Desulforapulum autotrophicum HRM2: one gene and its partner. The protein of the gene in region 1 interacts with the protein of each later gene in a pairwise test. Links are inferred from orthologs where the notes say so. Each region holds a gene or a part of one and is shown on either strand. Other genes may lie near its edges.

Region 1 (3,554 bases):
AATGCGTTGTCTTCTCATTGCCTCTCTCATCTTACGTCGCCTGAATTGGCTCGGTTTTTCAAAATGTTTCTTCATTTTCAGACGTTTGAAAAGTCCGTCATTCTGAATTTTTTTCTTCAGAATTTTCATGGCCCTTTCAACGTCATTGTCAATGACTTTGACTGTGATATCCTTCAAATGTATCGCCCCTTTCTTGCCCACCGTAACGATGGTTTATTTTTTTTAATATTTGATAATAGAATTAATCAAACTTAATATCAGAGTCCATGGCAATGGGCAAGTAAAAAATGATCAAGCCCTATTGCTAAAGCTTGGATACAAGTTCCTTGGTGACGTCGGGAAGGGCATTCTTACCTTCCAGGGTGATGTATTTGATGGAGTCATCTTTTTTTGCAAGATCCCGAAAATAATATGCCGCAGCAAGGGTGCCGTCTACATCATTGTAGTAGATGGAGTGACGCTTATCAATGGCTGTCTCATCCTGGTCGTCGGCCCGGGAACTCAGGGCACCGCCGCAGACCCTGCATTTGTCTCCGTTGGGTTTGATGGCGTCGATGAAGATGTTATTGGGATGGTTGTTGTCATTCTCGCAAAGCCTGCGGCCCATGATCCTGTCCTTTGCAATCTGGCGGTCAAGGAGCATCTCAATGATGATGTCAAGCTTCATTTTCTCTTTTTTAAGGGATGCGTCAAGTTTTTCGGCCTGAACCTTGTTTCTTGGGAATCCATCAAGGAGCCACCCTTTTGCGCAGTCATCCTGTTTGAGGCGGTCAAGTATCATGGGGATGGTGATTTCGTCAGGTACAAGGTCGCCCTTGTCAATGTATGCCTTGGCTTTCATCCCGAGATCAGTTCCGCCCTTGATGTTGTCCCGGAAGATTGCGCCGGATTCAATGTGGGCGATTTTGTACTTGTCCTTGAGGATTGATCCCTGGGTGCCCTTGCCGCTTCCGTTGGGTCCGAAAAAAATGATGTTCATTTAAATCTCCTTTTTCTGTTTTAATGGTGATTTCTTGCTCTTCCTGGAAAGAGGATGTTACCTCTTATATGGTTCGTTTTAGTCAGCTCACAAAAGATGCTGGTCTTTAAGTATAAAAGTGGTTGACGATTGTCAAGCTTTGCCGTCTTGAAAAGAGATTTTATAGGTGGCGTTTTTCTGTGGGGCTTTCCTGTATGACCTGCTGCTTGGTTTCAAGTGTTAATAAAACAAAGCTTTTTGTTGACATGGGGTAGACTATGGTATAAGTAAAATTCTGTATGTTCCATACGATCCAAAAATTCAGAATACGCCGGTAAAAAAAATAAATGCGTTAAAGCTGCAGTAACCGTATTTCACAGAAGAATTTCGATCCATAAACGAAGGTATTCTTCGAATTTAATCCACATAAAAGGCAGCATGAAAACCAACCATACCTACGGAGTTTATTCCCATGAATCTTGAAGAGCTGAAAAGGATGAAAATCAGTGAGCTGACTGAGCTTGCAAAGAAGTATAAACTCAAGGGGGTCGGTGGTGTCAAAAAGCAGGAATTGATTTTTGCCCTGCTCCAGGCTGCCATTGAGGAGAGCGGTCAAATCTATGGTGAAGGAACCCTTGAAATTCTTCCGGATGGATTTGGTTTCCTGAGGGCTCCAGATTACAACTATCTTCCCGGACCTGATGATATCTATGTCTCTCCTTCCCAGATCCGCAGGTTTAATCTGAGGACAGGGGATACCCTGTCAGGCCAGGTGCGTCAGCCAAAGGATAGTGAACGTTATTTCGCCCTGTTAAAGGTTGAGGCTGTCAACTATGAGAACCCTGAGCTTGCCGCAGAGACCATTTTGTTTGACAATCTCACCCCCCTTTATCCCGACCGGAAGATGAGCCTTGAGCGGGAACCTGACAATTATTCCATGCGGGTAATTGATATGATGGCGCCCATTGGTTTTGGTCAGCGGGGGTTGATTGTGTCACCGCCAAGAACCGGTAAAACCATGCTCCTGAAAAATATTGCCAACTCCATGATCGCCTCCCATGAGCACATTGTTCCCATGATTCTGCTCATTGACGAGCGGCCCGAGGAGGTCACGGACATGGCCCGGTCCGTCAAGGCAGAGGTGATCAGTTCCACCTTTGATGAGCCTGCCGAGCGCCATGTACAGGTTGCTGAAATGGTTATTGAAAAGGCCAAGCGAATGGTTGAGCAGGGTCATGATGTTGTGATCCTCCTGGATAGCATTACCCGTCTTGCTCGGGCATACAATGCGGTGATGCCTCCCTCTGGAAAGATCCTTTCCGGCGGTGTGGATTCAAACGCCCTGGACCGACCCAAGCGTTTCTTTGGTGCAGCCAGAAACATTGAAGAGGGTGGAAGTCTCACCATCATTGCAACGGCCCTGATCGATACGGGCAGTCGCATGGATGAGGTGATTTTTGAGGAGTTCAAGGGAACCGGTAATATGGAGCTCGTCCTCGACAGAAAGCTTGCTGACCGGAGGATTTTTCCAGCCATTGATATGAATAAATCCGGTACAAGAAAAGAAGAACTCCTCATGGATCCCCTGGTGCTGAACCGGGTTTGGATTCTGAGAAAGCTCCTGTCGAGTCTTAATCCGGTTGATTCCATGTCTTTTTTACTTGATAAAATGCAGGGAACAGAGGATAATAAAGAGTTTCTTGATTCAATGAATTCTTAGTGATAATGAAAAGTAGATATATAACAAGGAGTTAAGGGTATGAAAAAAGATTTACATCCAGAATACAAACGAACAATGGCATCATGTGCATGTGGCAATACCTTGGAGGTTGGTTCCACAAGGGATGAGATCAAGGTAGAAATCTGTTCCAAGTGCCATCCCTTTTTTACGGGCAAACAGAAGTTGGTTGACACTGCTGGAAGGATTGACCGCTTCAAAAAGAAATATGCGGGATTTGACGCCGCAGCCGCTGCAAAGAAAAAGTAAACTAATTTTTTTAAAATTCGGGGGAGGTTGGGCACCATGTGCCCGGCTTCCCCTTTTGGATTTGCAGAACATGATAAATAAACTACAGGGTATAAAAGAGCGGTACATAAAGCTTGAAAATCTTTTGAGTGATCCTGCTGTTATTGCAGACCAGGTAAAGTACCAGCGCTGTCTCAAGGAACATGGAGAACTCACCAAGGTGGTGTCGGCGTTTGCCGATTATCAGGCGGTTCTCCAGCAGATGGGCGAGGCCAAAGATCTCGCAAAGGACCCTGATCCTGATATTCGAGAGATGGCCAAGGAAGAGACGGCTGATCTTCGTGCACAGCGGGAAGGGCTTGAATCAAAGCTCAAACTCCTTTTAATGCCAAAGGATCCAAGGGATGACAAGAACGTCATTCTCGAGATTCGGGCGGGCACGGGTGGTGAGGAGGCAGGGCTGTTTGCAGCGGATCTGTTTCGCATGTACTCAAGGTACGCCGAAATCAAGGGCTGGACTGTGAATGTGATTGAAAGCAGTCATTCGAGTGCCGGCGGGTTCAAGGAGGTGATCTCCATGATCAAGGGCAATGGGGCTTTCAGTGCATTCAAGTATGAAAGTGGTACCCA
Region 2 (8,812 bases), 600 kb from region 1 along the record:
TGTCGAAAGTATTGAGTATGAGCCTTAGAGCAGGCGTTGATACAGCTCTGGTTTATGCAGAAGTTCAGCCCTCGAATGCCAAAGATCGACTCGTTTCACTCATAGGAAGACAGACCCAGATCGAAGAGGGCTTCCGGGACAGTGATTCTGTTTATGTGATTGATGATAATAAAATAGTATTTCTTGGATTTTCGTCTGATAAATCGAGTTGCCTGAAGATCATTCCTAAATTTGTTCAGTTAATAGAGAAAACAGTAGAAAACAAAGCAGCTATAAAAACCGGTGTATCCATTTTTCCTGAAGATGGATATTCTTTTCAAGAATTGTTCCATAAAATAGAAAAAAAACTTCATCCCTTTGCGAAGGATGGTCATGGTGCCCTTGTTGCAGCAAAGCAAACCCAGGCAATTTCCCATGGGGCGCACCAAGAATTTGCCGGGGATTATGTTTACGGTACCTGTTTTAACAATGCAAGGGGGGAGACCTTTCAAAAACTGTTAAAAATGGAATCAGATTTTTTATGTTATGGCTTAAAGCAACTTTCCTCTTCTGATCAAAAGAAATTCTTTTTGAGATTCCCCTATAACTCTTCCTTGAGCGATTTTCTATCTGAAAAATTGGAAAAACCGACGGAAAATAAGCTGACCTATGATCCTGAATATAAATTTAAAGCGTTTTTTTCTGAAATGCAGTTTGAAAAAAAATTGCTTGAAATTAAAAAAAATCAAGCGATGATCCTGACAGCATTAAATCAGCGGGTGACGCTTTCAACTATTCCATCGGTAGCATTGCAGGTTTATCGTTTGGCATTGGATCCAGCGGCAGATAGTGATGATATTCAAAAAATGGTTCAACTTGATCAAGCCCTGACTTTAAAACTTCTTAAAATAGTTAATTCTGCTTTTTATGGCCTTTCACAAAAAATTGATTCGGTAAAAGAGGCAGTAGTCGTGCTTGGAACCGATGAGATAATTAACATGGCTTTGGGGTTGAGTTTGTCAAAGGCGTTTACAGCTTCAAACCTGAAAGGGTTGATTGATCCCAAGCAATTATGGAAGCATTCGGTTGGGACCGCATTTGTTGGAAAGTATTTGTGCCGTAAGATGGAAATACCCTTAGGGGTGGATATCTTTACGGCCTGTATTCTCCATGATTTTGGAAAACTGTTTTTAATTGAAAATTGTTCCGACCTGTACAGGAAAATTCTAGAGATATCCAAGGAAAAGAATTTGCCTGTTTACGATATTGAGGAGGAGCATTTGGGGTTCAACCATGGAAGAGTCGGCGGCATAATTGCAAAAAAATGGAATTTGCCCGATTCACTGGTCCAGGCGATTTCTTTTCACCATCACCCATCCTCTTCAGAGATCCATTCAAGGCTTGCTGCAATTACAGGTACTGCAAATGCCTTGTTTCATATGGCTTTCGATCTGGATAATAATGATAACACCAATGGGTTGTTAAAGGACCATCTGGAAGGTTTAAACAGTATTCCCAAAAAACTTGATAGCAGATCCATTGCTGAAATTGTGGAGGAGGTCAGGGGAATGCTATGTGATAATGATAGTGTTTTTGAGATTATTTCATAATGTTAAAGGAACTCAATGAAAGATGATTTTGTGGGGGTGAATGACCTGAATGAATCTCAATTAGATCAGTTCAGAAAGACCTTTCTTGCAATTCAGAAGAAATATGAAACAAAAATTTATGAATTATCCATTTTAAAAGAAATGGTTGAATCAATGAAATCCATTGATTTAAAGGATCAGGATCTGATTTGGCGCATGCAGCTTGATTGCCTGGTTAAATACAAGAATCTTTCAGGGGCTATCTTTTATATTATTGAAGATTTTCAGAATAAAGAAGAAAAATATATATACTCAGGCTTTGAGGATCCCATTGATGGTTCTGTTTTTAAAAATATCGATGCCTTTAAAATTGCCGTTGGTGAGAAACGAGCAACGATCGTAGAGAACCTTGCTGAAAATGGAGCGGTTAAAGGGTTGGAAGGTGGGCTTTATGCGCTGCCCGTGGTTTCCGGAGAAAATCTCTACGGTGTACTCATTCTTTTAACCAACGACAAAGATGGCTTTAAAAAAAATGATGGCCTTTTCTACTCGATTGTCTGCGGCCACTTGATGAATATTGTGGCCTTTCGCAGGTTTTACTTCGGTAAAATTAAAGAAGAGAAGCAAATCCTTCAGTTGTCAAGATTCTTTTCTAAAAATGTAGTTCATGAAATTTTGAAAAGCGGGGTGCCCAGACTTGGTGGAGAAAGGAAAAAAGCCTGTGCCATCTTTGTTGATTTAAGGGGGTTTACCACTCTTTCTGAAAAGATAGGATCAGAAGAAGTCGTAAATATACTGAATAATTTCTTTTCATGCATGATTCCCATTGTTTTTAAGAACAGAGGGACCCTTGATAAACTTATGGGAGACTGCATCATGGCCATTTTCGGTGCCCCCATTGATGACATAAGATGCAGTTATAATGCCGTAAAAACTGCCCTTGAAATGTTTCTTGCATTCCGTGACTTTAAACAGGATCATGGCGGTCTGTATAACAGTCTTCAAATGACCGTTGGCATTAATACCGGGGAGCTTGTTGCAGGTTTTATAGGTTCGGAAAATCATCTGAACTATACGGTGATTGGTGATACTGTAAATTCTGCCCAGAGACTCCAGTCACTTGCCAAGACAAACCAGATTTATTTGTCCAGCACTGTGTTTGATGAAATAAAAGATGACCTGGACGAGTTGAAAAACATACGAAGTGTTGCTCTGCTTGGAGAGATAAAGCTAAAGGGTAAAAAAAATGTTTTAAATGTTTATAGAATTATTCCTGAAACCTGCTAAAATTATTTGAAATAGGATTCTATCGAAAGGAAAAAAAGAATGAATATACAGAAACAAACGCAGGTGGAAGAAAATATTGCAAATTCAATTACATTGAGTATCCTAGACGCAGATTTTAAATTTCCTCCCATGCCGGCAAACGGATCAAAGCTTATGGCTTTGGTTCAAAAACCGGTAAACGAAATAGACATTTCATCTTTTGTTCAGTTGATTGAGCCGGATCCAGGCCTTTTTTCCATGGTCCTCCAATTGGCAAATTCCATTTATTTCAGGGAACAGGATGAAATCTTCAGCCTACGGGCAGCAATAGTCCGTGTCGGTCTCCAAGAAACGATTCATTCAGTTAATCTCTATTTTTTCCAGCGTATGCTTCCCGAAATTCCAGAGATAGCCGGGTTTTCAACTAAGGATTATTGGGCCTTTTCCTGGGCCTGTGCAACGGCAGCCAAGCGTCTTGGCCATCCGAATTTAAATATGAATGCCCTGGCAGGAGAACTCTACCTTGGCGGTTTGCTCCATGGTATTGGAAAATTAATTCTGGCCATCCATCATCCTGCGGAATTTTCAAAATGTGTACGCAAAGCCCGTGAGGCAGGATGCTCCCTGCACGAGGTCGAACTTGACCAATTTGGAACCACGGATGCCCTTGTTGCATCCAAGCTGATGACCATCTGGAATATTCCTTCCCGTATCTGTAAAGGGGTGGAATTCCACCAGGAACCAGATTCCGCACCCAAAGAATACAGAGATATAGCCGCATTGATTCAGTTTGCCTATTACATCGCAGGCGTGTCCGGGATTGGAAGCAATGGGGATGGGGCCCTGATGGACCTGAAATCCACCTGGTTATCCAGACAAACAGGTCTGCAGCTGTCGAAAAAAGAGAACCAGGAAAGGATTATTAAAGAGATATTAATCTCCCTGAATAAAAAATCGGAAAGTGTGACCGGGATTTCGCCCCAACCTAAAGAGCGTTCATCGGAACAGAAAACAGCGGCTGCAAAACATAAAAATGAGCCTGAAAAAATATCTTCCCCACTAAAAAAGAAAGGGTTGCTGGGTTGGCTGAAGTCTCTTTTTCGTTGACAGGTTTAGGTGATGGTGATCCATAATCAGGAATATGAAACCTAAAAGTTGCAACTTTTAGGTGAAATAAAAAAGGGGAATAAGGTTTATGGCGCTTCATGTGAAACAGTTTTTTTACAATGGGGACAATCTTGGCTATCTTGTCCATGGTGACGGCCATGCTGTAGCCATTGATCCTGGTGCCGTAGACCCCATGATTGAATTTGCCAGGGAACGCAATTTAACCATTGAATGGGTGACCAACACCCACACCCACCATGACCATGTTTCCGGAAACAGGGAAATGCTTGACCGGACCCGGGCAAAACTTGTGCCCTGCACCGCCCTTAAAGGTCGGGAATTCATTGAAATCGATGGTGAGCCTCTTCGGGTCTTTCACACTCCTGGCCACACCGCCGACAGCTTTACCTTTAAGGCGGGTAATAGTCTTATCACCGGAGACACGCTTTTTAACGGAACCGTTGGCAATTGCTTTTCAGGGGACTTGGCAGGGTTCTTCACCTCCATCAAGCTGTTGACGGCCTTTCCCGGAACGAGCCTTGTGTACGCGGGGCATGACTATGTCAGGGAGGCCATGGCCTTTGCAAAAAGCATTGATCCGGAAAACCCCCATATTGATTCCTTTCTTAAAGCCTATGATCCCGGCCACGTCGTCTCAACCTTGGACGATGAGTTAAGGGTGAATCCCTATTTAAGGTTCAACGCGCCTGCCATGATCGCCCGCATGGAAAAGGAGACTCTTCCTGTTGAAACCGAATATGAAAGATGGTGTTCGATCATGACCTTATAGCAGGGTACAGGTTTTTTGGATAAGGGATGACGAAATCCCTGTGATTGGAATGTGTCAGCAGACTTTTCATTGAAGGCTCTGGTAAAATTGCTGTTCAAGTTTCCTGACCCGCTGTTTTCGATCCGGTGCAAGAAACCTTTGATAAAATGGGGCGTCAAGGGATAGGGGGCGGTTGAGAATTTTATGGGCAAGAATGGAAAGGACCTCCACGGATTTATCACAGCAGGGATAGCCCTTGTCGTCCAGCTGGATCTGAGGCCCCTGTTGTATGATGACGATATTGTTGATGTCCACAAGCTTTAATCGGCCCTGGGGTGTGAGCATGAGGTTCCCATCCCCAGCAAGATCCGGGATCTGGCTGTTTGTTTTGATCATGGCGGTGATGGCCGTGACAAAATTGCTGATGTCGGATACTGTCTGTTGGATAAATTCCCTTGCGCAGGTTCCGGGATCTGGGGTGTAAAAATGTCCCAGGCAGTCTTGTCCTGAAAGGTGCCAGGGATCAAGGATTGTTCCCTCAACATACTCCTGGAGTCCGCACAGAAGAATTTGGGACAGGCCTTGTTCATGGTGTTCCACAATAAATTCTTCGCTTGCGGCAACAAGATCTGTCCCCAAAAATTTCAGGAGGATTCTGTACTTTTTGATTTCCTCTAAGGCCATGGCAGGAGAGTTAAAGCGGTTTCTGAGTATCCTGAGCATTTTCAAGGGCTTTGCCCTTGGAAATATGAGGATATTATTGATTCGGGTGCCGTAGGCCTCTGCGTCAAGATCCTTTGTCCGTATCAGTTCAAACAGGTGGGAGCGAAGCCCTCCCCGGAAGTGGCGCCGAAGCTGACGACCCTTGGGTGTTCTTAAAAAACTGATCTGGGTTGAAACCGGTTGCAGCGGGTCGGTTGGTGTCGTTTCTTGACCAGCCATGGTCGTTACTCCTTAAATTGATTGAGTTCTCGGGCAGAATAATGTTGTCCTTTGTGTGATAATATACTATTTATAACGGTTTTAAAGGAAACGTTTTATTGTTTCCTGAAATGTTAAACAAACCCAACCATGGGGGGAGAGTGAAAAATCCCCTTCGTAAGGAAATTGAAAACAGTGAAGGAACTCAAAGGATCACAGCGTAAATACCTGAGGGGGCTTGCCCATGACATCAAACCTTCGGCCTTTGTCGGCCAGAAAGGGTTGACCGATGCCTTGGTCAACGAGATCAACGAGGCCCTTGACGCCTCGGAATTGATCAAGGTTAAGTTTGTGGATTACAAGGAAAAAACGGTCAAGACCTCCCTTGCCCAGGAGATTGAAACGTCAACCGCATCCCATCTTGCCGGCCTCATCGGCCATGTAGCCATCTATTACCGCGAGCACAAAAATCCGGAAAAACGCGTTATCAGGATTCCAGCCTAGCGGTCTATGATTTATTGATTTTCTCTCCGGATTCATCCGCCGTGGCGTTGCTGGCAGGATTCTTATCCGGAGGGCAATCATATCCATGGATCAGGCGTTGTCCTTTGCCCGGATTTCGGCCCGTTTGATCTTGCCGCTGATGGTTTTTGGCAGTTCGTCAACATAATCGATGATTCTCGGGTACTTGTAGGGAGCTGTGATTTTTTTCACAAAGTCCTGGAGTTCCCGGGTCAGGGTGCTCGACGGTATAAAGCCTGTTTTAAGTACCACAGTGGCCTTTACGGCTTGGCCCCTTACATCATCTGGAACGCCCGTTACAGCAGCCTCCAATACGGCAGCATGGGCCACAAGGGCGCTTTCGACCTCAAAGGGTCCGATTCTGTAACCTGAACTCTTGATCAGGTCGTCCACCCTTCCCAGGAACCAGAGGTAGCCGTCCTCATCGGCCCATGCCTTGTCCCCCGTGTGGTAATAGCCATTGGCGCAGGCTCTGGCTGTCTTGTCCGCTTCCTTTACATAACCGCTGAAAAGTCCCGTGGGGTGACAATCACCGAGCTTGATGCAGATTTCACCCTCAACCCCGGCAGGACAGATCTGGCCGTCCATGTCAAGAAGATGAATGGTGTAACCGGGAACGGGTTTTCCAATGGATCCGGGTTTGGGTTCCATAAAGGGAAATGTGGCCACAAGCAGGGTGGTTTCGGTCTGGCCGTATCCTTCAAAAATAGAGAGTCCGGTCTCTTTTTTCCAGGTATGAAAAACGCTGTCGTTCAGTAATTCCCCTGCTGTGGTGCAATGTTTCAGGCACGACAGGTCGTACTGGGAAAGATCCTCCTGGATGAGGAAACGGTAGACCGTTGGAGGCCCGCAAAAGGTAGTCACCCTGTGCCGGGAGATCATTTTAAGCAGGTTTTTAGGTTCAAACTTTCCCCTGAAGTCATAGACAAATACCGTGGCACCCGCCATCCACTGCCCGTAGAATTTACCCCACACGGCCTTGCCCCAGCCCGTGTCGGCAAGGGTGAGCTGGATGTCTCCGGGTTCAAGATCGTGCCAGTAGAGGCCCGTTGGAACGTGGCCAAGGGGGTAGGTGTGTGTATGGACAACCATCTTTGGTGCGCCCGTGGTGCCGGATGAGAAAAAGATGAGAAGGGGGTCATTGCCTCCGGCGCTGTCCGTGGGGCGTGGAAACAAATCAGAGCCCTGGTCAACAAGGGGGGTGTAGCGTTCCCATCCATTGACAGGTGTTTTTTCACCCACCCCGATGAACACCGTGAGGTCCGGGCATTTTTTTCTTGCCCGGTCCACGTTAGGGATGAGGGTATCCTCGGCTATGATGCCCTTTATTTCGGCAAAATTGATCCTGTATTCCAGGTCCTTTTCCGTCAGTAGAAACGGTGAGGGGATGGCAATGGCACCGATTTTGTGCAGGGCAAGCATGGCCACCCAGAATTCCACCCTTCTATAGAGGAGCAGCATGACCTTGTCTCCCTTGGTGATTCCTTTGCTGACAAGCCCGTTGGCAAGCCTTGAGGATTGCTTTGAGAAAAAATCAAGGTCAAATTTATGGCAGTTTTCCTGGTTGTCCACATGGATCATGGCCTTCATGCCAGGGGTTTCCATGGCTCGTTTGTCGATAAAGTCAAATGCGAAATTATAATTTTCAGGTGGGTCTATTGAATAACTTTTAAGAAACCCATCATAGGTTGCAGGGGATAATTTGTCCATAAAGGGGGTTACTCCATCGGTAAAGGGGTTATGCAAGCACATCAAGAAAAACAGCCTCTTGGTCATCAAGGCCGCGCATGGCATGGGGAATGTGGGAGTTAAAATAGAGGCTGTCCCCCGGCTCCATGACAAGGGTTTCTTTGCCCAGGCAGACTTCTAGTCGACCCGACAGCATATGGATGAACTCCTGTCCGGGATGGTCGTTAAAGGAGAGTTCCTCCTTTGGTTTTGGCGGAACAATGACCCTGAAGGGCTCCATGGTCCGGTTTGAGAATTTGTGGGCAAGGCTGTGGTAGTCATAGGCCTTGTGTCGTTCAACGGCCATGACATTGTTTTTTTTAACAAGGGAGTAACTGTGGAGGCGGGATTCATCCCCGGACATGAGGACCGTGGGATCCAGGTTAAACGCCTTGGCAACTGAAAACAGGTAACTCACGGGGATATCCATGGCACCGGATTCATAGTCAATGACGTTCTGTTCGGGCATGTCAACCCGCTGGGCCATTTCAGTCGTGGTGAGATCTATGGCATCCCTCAATCCCCGGAGTCGTGCGGCTATCTCCCCGTACACTGGGGTGTTCTTGTTCATCAGGTTCTTCCTTTATAAGGTTCAGGTCGGCTGCTTAAAAATACAGAAACGGAAATTTAACAGGTGCACGGGGATCTGACAATAAAATTTTTAATCTTCTGTTATTAGAGCCCCAAACAGGCGCATTCCGTTATCAAAGGTTTGATCCACCAGGTCCTGAACGGGCCGGTTGAGAATGTCTGCTGCAGCCTGTGCAACGACCACAAGGTTGTCCGGGGTGTTTATTTCGTCCGGGCCTTTTCCCGGAATCCTCGGCATCAGGTCAGGGCTGTCCGTTTCAATGAGAAGACGGTTAAACGAAACCGCACCCAGGGCCTTTGCCACCTTTTTGTTGCGTGGGTTGGTGATTGATCCTGAGAA

What was found.
Region 2: the proteins of rho (region 1) and HRM2_RS05915 interact in binary tests that used the Escherichia coli proteins (3 or more experiments, as listed by UniProt). The link is inferred for Desulforapulum autotrophicum HRM2 from one-to-one orthologs.

What each region holds. Positions count from the first base shown.
Region 1 is NC_012108.1:1,956,265-1,959,818, forward strand. The notes cover bases 701-3,554. They hold rho (transcription termination factor Rho), read left to right. Parts: upstream 701-1,430; coding sequence 1,431-2,678; downstream 2,679-3,554. Other genes in these bases: HRM2_RS08480 (adenylate kinase), read right to left, coding at 701-979; rpmE (50S ribosomal protein L31), read left to right, coding at 2,718-2,945; prfA (peptide chain release factor 1), read left to right, coding at 3,016-3,554. Outside these bases: rpsU (30S ribosomal protein S21), read right to left, coding at 1-201; more of HRM2_RS08480, read right to left, coding at 305-700. UniProt on the Escherichia coli protein: Facilitates transcription termination by a mechanism that involves Rho binding to the nascent RNA, activation of Rho's RNA-dependent ATPase activity, and release of the mRNA from the DNA template.
Region 2 is NC_012108.1:1,349,988-1,358,799, forward strand. The notes cover bases 4,749-7,480. They hold HRM2_RS05915 (YhbY family RNA-binding protein), read left to right. Parts: upstream 4,749-5,826; coding sequence 5,827-6,135; downstream 6,136-7,480. Other genes in these bases: HRM2_RS05910 (hypothetical protein), read right to left, coding at 4,798-5,652; HRM2_RS05920 (AMP-binding protein), read right to left, coding at 6,226-7,480. Outside these bases: HRM2_RS05890 (HDOD domain-containing protein), read left to right, coding at 1-1,589; HRM2_RS05895 (adenylate/guanylate cyclase domain-containing protein), read left to right, coding at 1,605-2,855; HRM2_RS05900 (HDOD domain-containing protein), read left to right, coding at 2,895-3,941; HRM2_RS05905 (MBL fold metallo-hydrolase), read left to right, coding at 4,042-4,731; more of HRM2_RS05920, read right to left, coding at 7,481-7,863; HRM2_RS05925 (helix-turn-helix domain-containing protein), read right to left, coding at 7,892-8,452; HRM2_RS05930 (TatD family hydrolase), read right to left, coding at 8,543-8,812.